DNA from 3 places in the Thalassolituus sp. UBA6592 genome. Region 3 is predicted to be linked to each of the others. Evidence: predicted binding sites of a transcription regulator. Region 3 holds the regulator's gene; each other region holds the start of a gene.
What was found. The regulator PhoB, encoded in region 3, activates phosphate uptake and scavenging genes when phosphate is short. The targets are predictions, from matches to a motif close to TGTCATANNNNTGTCANA.
Positions count from the first base shown of each region.

Region 1 (2,272 bases), on a different contig from region 3:
ACAGACTCCAGATAATCAGCAGTAACAGAGGTGGCAGACCGGTCCAGAGAGCAACCAGGGCACCATAGTGAGTTGGCAGGGAATGCAGTGTAGCGCCCTGATTGGCAATGGCCCGCGCTTTGTTCCGGCCCAGCAGGTAGCCCCCGCCAAGCAGAATCAGAAGCACGATAATGAGACTACTGTAATTCATGAGGTCTTGTCTGAATGTTAAGTTATTGAACGTGCAAAAGCCGGAGCATGCCCCGGCTTTTACTGTGTGGTCCGCAGAGACCTACTTACTTGGCAGACAGGGTAATCAGATCTTTAGCAACCTTAACCTGTTTTTTGTAAGCCTCTTCTGTCAGCGGGATCATACCTTTTTCTGACAGGTAACCGTCTTCACCCATGGCACGTTCAGAAGTGAACTCAGCCAGGTATTCTTTGATACCAGGGATTACGCCAACGTGTGCTTTCTTAACATAGAAGAAAAGAGAGCGGCTGATTGGGTAAGAGCCATCGGAAATATTGTCGAAAGTCGGGATTTTACCGTTTACAACAGCACCCTGCACCTTATCTTCGTTCTCTTCCAGGAAGCTGTAGCCGAAGATACCGAATGCATCAGGGTTAGCGACCAGTTTCTGCACGATCAGGTTGTCGTTTTCGCCGGCTTCAATGTAAGCGCCGTCTTCACGAACACCGTGACATACGGCTTTGTACTTGTTCTTGTCGGTCTTTTTCATCTCTTTGATGAACGGGAAAGTCTTACAGCCACCTTCCATTGCCAGTTCAGCGAAAGCGTCACGGGTACCGGAAGTTGGTGGAGGTCCCAGAACTTCGATTTTCTTGTTTGGCAGAGCCGGGTTTACGTCTTTCCAGGTTTTGTATGGGTTATCAACCAGGGTCTCAGAACCGTCAGCAGCCGGAACAACTTTAGCCAGAGCCAGGTACAGATCTTTCAGCGTAACGCTCATCTGCTCAGCTTCGTGAGAGTTAGCGAAGGTGATGCCGTCGAAACCGATGGTGATTTCAACGATGTCTTTAACGCCGTTCTGTGCACACAGCTCCACTTCAGATGGCTTGATCGCACGGGAAGCGTTAGTGATGTCAGGAGTAGCGCCACCAACACCGCTACAGAACAGCTTCAGACCGCCACCGGAACCGGTAGACTCAACCTTTGGAGTACGGAAGTCAGTAGACTTACCGAAACGTTCAGCCACAACGGTAGAGAACGGGTAAACAGTGGATGAACCAACAATGCTGATGTAGTCACGTTCTGCGTGAGCAGCAACGCTCATTACAGAGGCCAGTACGGCAGCGCCGGTTAACAGAGCTTTTTTCATAATCGCTTCCTTTGTCATTCCGTCCAGTGGGCGGATGTATCGTGTTTGGTTGCTGCGGATTATTGAGGAGCAATGTTACAAAAATATGACATCCACATCGATTATGACACTGATATTACAGTTATGTGACAGCAGGATGGGCCAACAAACCCAGTAACGGCGTGGCCTGAGCGACAGTTGATGCTTTTCTCAAAGGCCATCAGACTGTTGTCATAAACATAGTGTTGCCAGTAAAGCGCCGCTGGCTGAGCTTCCCTTGCCGGGTCATCAACGGAAAGGGCAGGAATTGCCAGCACACAGAAGAAGAGAAGCAATAATTGCACGATGGTTTTACTTTAAGATTTAACCTGCCAGCAATACCGCTGATTGGCCACTTAGTTACCCGCCAGGGGAAGTATTTACCGGTCAGCACATCCCTGTAAGTTATTGATATTTCTGACTTCAACTGCCGTCAGGTTATTGATAACCTGCCGTTAATACTATGTTTCAGGCCAAAGTCGGGTGTTTTGCCTGAATAAAAAACAGTACACTCGCGGAAAAATAATACTAACTCTGGTTGACCCATGAATTATCAAACTGAGGCGCGCGACGATTGTGAGCCCTCACCGGAAGGCGAACTCACGCTCCGTCTGATTCCTACCCGTAACGAAACCAATGTCCACGGTGATATCAGTGGTGGCTGGGTAGTTGCACAAATGGACCACGCGGCAGAAACCGTCGCTACCCGTCTGGCAAAAGGCCGCATAGCCAATGTCGCACTGGAATCTGTGGTGTTTATGTCGCCGATCCGGGTTGGCGCTGCCGTGTGCTTCTATACCCGTCTGCTGGATATCGGCAGTTCATCTATCCGCATCGCCATCGAAGTCTGGACCCGCAACCCGAATGAGCCAGCGCGCCATAAAGTCGTGGATGCAGTCTTTGTGTATGTGGCCATTGATGAGCATGGGCGCATC
Region 1 covers NZ_DJIO01000073.1:5,288-7,559, forward strand. The annotation lists gene pstC (phosphate ABC transporter permease subunit PstC) at 1-190, opposite strand, end outside; gene B2Z72_RS07120 (PstS family phosphate ABC transporter substrate-binding protein) at 276-1,319, opposite strand; gene B2Z72_RS07125 (acyl-CoA thioesterase) at 1,883-2,272, shown strand, end outside.
Region 1: B2Z72_RS07120 (PstS family phosphate ABC transporter substrate-binding protein) is a predicted target of PhoB. The motif match lies at 1,393-1,410, and genes of this name have one in related genera.

Region 2 (2,272 bases), on a different contig from region 3:
TGGTTGCACCCTGCAGGGCAGAGTAACGACGGGTTTCCATACGGGAAGCAATCTGCTCCATACCGCTTTTCACTTCCAGACACTCAACGCCTACGTCAGTCTGGATCTTAGTACCAACGCTACAGCTGCCGTCTTCTTCACTGACGGTGCCGGTGTTGAAGATATCGGTAAATGCCAGAGCCGTCTGACCATTGGTACCGTGAACGTAATCCGTGATTTCTTCGTCGGTAGCGTGACCCAGTGATACCCAGCTCAGATCTGCTTCACCAGCGCCTTCGCCAGATGTCTGGTTCCATTTAGCTGCGTACAGGTTACCTGCGCTCAGGTCACCGGCAGTGTCCGCAACAAACATGTAGAAACCAACGTTACCGCCGTCGTCAGACATATAAACGGTTTTGGAATCCGGCATAACGTAAGCCAGTTCGAACGCCAGACGACCCATTGCATAGTGCTTGGTCAGTTCAACGCTTGGCTGATCATCAGTGCTGTCATCGTTATCGGTATCAACCACAACTTCGATGTTCCAGCCGTAGTAGTACGGGTTCCAGTTCAGATCGCCGGAAGCGTAGTAATCATTCTGAGTTGAGCTGTAGCTGTCAGCTTCGGCATCAGCCTGAGTGATCAGAGTACGGGCATTCGGCTCATACTCTTCCGAAGCCAGGTGCGCACCCCATGGCGTAACAGAAGCGGCACAGTGTACCCAACCACCGTCTACGCCAGACTGGTCGATCTGATACATAGTCTTAGGAGAAAGAGCACCGGTTTCAGAATCCTGATTCAGTTCGAACAGGAACATGGCACCCGGGCGGGTTTCCATCTGAGAAACAGAGAACAGACGACCGTCGATTGGCAGCAGAGAAGTGTGTTCGTTAGCGTTGGTGATACGCTCAGAACCATCTTCTTCCTGAACTGCGTTGCCCTGATCATCAACGATCAGACCAAAAGGAATACCATTGATAACATCACCGGAGCGGGCCAGAGTGTTGTATTCGCCGCCGTAAGTTTCGCCATCGACAACCGCTTCAGATGCCAGAACTGCGCGTTTCTGATCATCAGTGGCCGGAGTTGGAACACCGGTAAAGGTCAGGCTTGGCTTGCTGCTGCTTGAATCGTCACTGCCACAGGCAGCAAGGCTGGCTGCTGAAGCAATCATCATCGCCTGTACAAGGCGCTTTTTATTAAAAAAATCCATCACTATTTCTCTCTCATGTGAAAGGGTCTGTTTTCCCGGGAGACAAACGTAAAGAATGTAAATGACAGAATTAGTTAACTTTCGTGACAGATTTACGACATAACTACAAAGCTATATATCAGTAACTCCTGAAATACGGGCGCTGGAGCAACAGCAGGTAAAACGACAGCTCAGGTTTTACGTACATTCGTCCCGTAAAATACAGTGACGAACGGACGTCGTTGACTACACTTTTGACAAAAGCGCTGACAGGCAGCGCGACCTTTTCAGAAGAGCTGAAAGTCGAATTAGTTAAAAGTCGAATGAGTTAAAGGTCGAAAGAGCTACAGAGTGAACAATGTGCCATCCATGAAAATTTTCTTATTTTGTCTCAGTGCGACGATCAGCCCGCTGTTGTCAGCGGCTGAACCGGTGAACAACCTGAAAGTAATTGCCGTCTATCAGATGGACGATGAGGCCGGTGCCGCATTTGAATTTTTTACCGATAAACCGGCGCATCAATGTGGCGGCAAACCATCCAACCGTTTTCGTGTATACAGTCGTCATGGAGAAGTGAACGACAGAAAATTCCGTCTGATTGTCGATGCTCTGGCCCATCAGTATAAGGTGAGCATCGGCACAAAAGGATGTGAAGGGAAAGCCATGAAAACCGGCTTTATTGGCGTGAGAAGATAATTCCGCGCAGACCGCCTTCAGGCTGCGTGACTTTTACGCCGGTATTCCTGCAGGGCGCGGTCAGTCATCAGCGCCAGATTAACATCACGCTGAGAAATACCTTTCACATCGTGACTCACCCAGAAAATTTCCAGTGAACCCCAGCTGACATTCAGCTGGGGGTGATGGTCCTGCTGTTCCGCCAGTACCGCGATCTGATTGGCCAGATGCATGGCACAACTGAAGTTCGTCAGCGCCATCGTGCGGTAAAGAGCGCCATCCCTGACCTGCCAGTCAGAGTGTTCAGACAGCCACTCGTTGAGCGCTTCCTGTGTTATCAGATCATTATTCATCGTGTCTTCTCCTGCAGGTAGCAAGCGGGATTCAGAAGGCCTGTTAAGTCGTCACTCACTATGCGCTCAACAG
Region 2 covers NZ_DJIO01000114.1:10,529-12,800, reverse strand. The annotation lists gene B2Z72_RS10845 (PhoX family protein) at 1-1,192, opposite strand, end outside; gene B2Z72_RS10840 (hypothetical protein) at 1,541-1,867, shown strand; gene B2Z72_RS10835 (4a-hydroxytetrahydrobiopterin dehydratase) at 1,885-2,199, opposite strand.
Region 2: B2Z72_RS10845 (PhoX family protein) is a predicted target of PhoB. The motif match lies at 1,275-1,292, and genes of this name have one in related genera.

Region 3 (2,272 bases):
CATCAGGCGGTCGCGGCGGCCAAACTGAGTGATGTTGAACTGCAGGTGGATATGTTTGTTGACCGGCGAGGCCATGGTCAGCGGGTCGCTGTAGTCGGCCTGATCAAAATAGGCTTTAAAAGATGGATCACGGATCAGGTTGGTGATCGGCTGGCCCACGTCGACCGGTGATTTCAGACCAAGAAAGCGCTGTGCCGCCTGGTTCCACCATTCCAGATTGCCATGGCTGTCGACCATCAGCACAGCGTCCTGCAGTGCGGCGGTGGAATCCTGAATACGGTTGATGATGGCCTGCAACTTCTGCTGATGTTTGAGGCTGCGGTTCTGCAGGCGGCGGGTTTCTGCAAACACACTGCCCCAGATACCGTAACTGGATGGCAGGCTGTCAATCTGACCAGAGGCCAGCCAGCGGTAAAGCCGTGACAGTTGCAGCATATTCCAGCCGATATAACAGACCAGAACCGCAACAACGCTCCAGCCATGGAGGCCTGTGAAGTAATCCAGGGCAAAGGTGATGATCAGCAGTAAGCTGATACGGCGCAGCTCCCTGCGCCAGACCGGGGTCATATCAGGTCCTTAAGGGTCCGGCTCATCATTGAGCCATCAGGAAGCTTTGGTAGAAAAACGATAGCCGGTGCCGCGAACGGTCTGAATCAGATGCTCGTGCGCTTTACCCAATGCTTTACGCAGACGGCGGATGTGTACATCCACGGTACGTTCTTCCACGTACACGTTGCCGCCCCATACCTGATCCAGCAGCTGCGCGCGGGAATAAGCGCGTTCCTGATGGGTCATAAAGAATTGCAGCAGACGGTATTCCGTCGGGCCTATTTCAACCGGTTTGCTGTTGGAGGTCACCCGGTGGCACACCGGATCCAGCATCAGGCCACTGACTTCAATCGGTTCTTCCACGCCCTGCGGTGTTGCCCGGCGCAGCACGGCTTTCAGGCGTGCTACCAGTTCGCGTGGAGAAAATGGTTTGGTGATGTAGTCGTCGGCGCCGGCTTCCAGCCCCTGGACTTTATTGTCTTCCTCACCTTTGGCGGTGAGCATGATGATCGGCATTTCCGCTGTCATGTCATCGCGTTTCAGGCGACGGGCGAATTCCACACCACTGGTGCCCGGTAACATCCAGTCGAGCAGTACCATATCGGGCTTGTGATCCACGATATGGGAGTGTGCTTCCTGTACGCTGGCGGCTTCCAGGCACTCGTAGCCTGCCATTTCCAGCGCCACGGCGATCATTTCTCGAATCGGTGCTTCGTCATCGACGATTAACACCCTTTTGCCTGCTTTTGTCATAGTCGTCACGTAAGTGTCATATACCCTTATTGCGCAGGTATTACACTGGTGCAATGTTACAACGATGTGACAGTGGCAGTATTAGAGGAACTTTTACGGGTTTATACCGACGCCTGAGTCAGCCAGTAGTGTGCTGCAATACCCAGCCAGATGATCAGGCCGAACCAGTAACTGCGCAGGAATTCGGTAAAGCAGGGCTCCCGTTCACGCGAGCGGATGGCCCAGAGTTGCCAGATAAAGAATACGGCGCCGGCGGCAACGGCAGCATAATACGGCCAGCCCAACAGCAGCTGACTGCCTGCTGCCAGCAGGCAGAACAGCGTGACGGCCTGCAGGATGCCGATCATCACAATATCAAGATCACCGAACAGTACCGCGGTGGATTTGATCCCCACGTTGACATCATCGTCGCGGTCGACCATGGCATACATGGTGTCGTACGCCACGGTCCACGACAGGTTGGCGATATAAAGCAGCCAGGCAACTTCCGGTACGTTACCGGTCTGTGCGGCGAAGGCCATCGGAATACAGCAGGAGTAGGCGGCGCCGAGAAAAACCTGCGGCAGATGGGTGTAGCGCTTCATGAACGGATAAAGCGAGGCCAGCCCCAGGGCAGCGAATGACAGCATCACCGTCAGCTTGTTGGTCAGCAGTACCAGCAGAAATGCGGCGAACACCAGTACGGCAAAACCGGTCAGCGCCTGGCGGGAAGAAATACGGCCGGTGGCCATTGGCCGTTGCGCGGTGCGCTTAACAAAGCCATCGACTTTGCGGTCGGCAAAGTCATTGATGATGCAGCCGGCGGAGCGCATCAGGAATACACCGACGACAAAAATCACCAGCAGATGCAGATCCGGCATGCCTTCTGCGGCAATCCACAGTGCCCACAGGGTGGGACCAAGCAGCAGGTAGGAGCCAATAGGGCGGTTAAAACGGGTGATGGCGATCCAGTCCTGCCATTGCGGCCAGT
Region 3 covers NZ_DJIO01000032.1:5,820-8,091, forward strand. The annotation lists gene phoR (phosphate regulon sensor histidine kinase PhoR) at 1-567, opposite strand, end outside; gene phoB (phosphate regulon transcriptional regulator PhoB) at 604-1,302, opposite strand; gene ubiA (4-hydroxybenzoate octaprenyltransferase) at 1,404-2,272, opposite strand, start outside.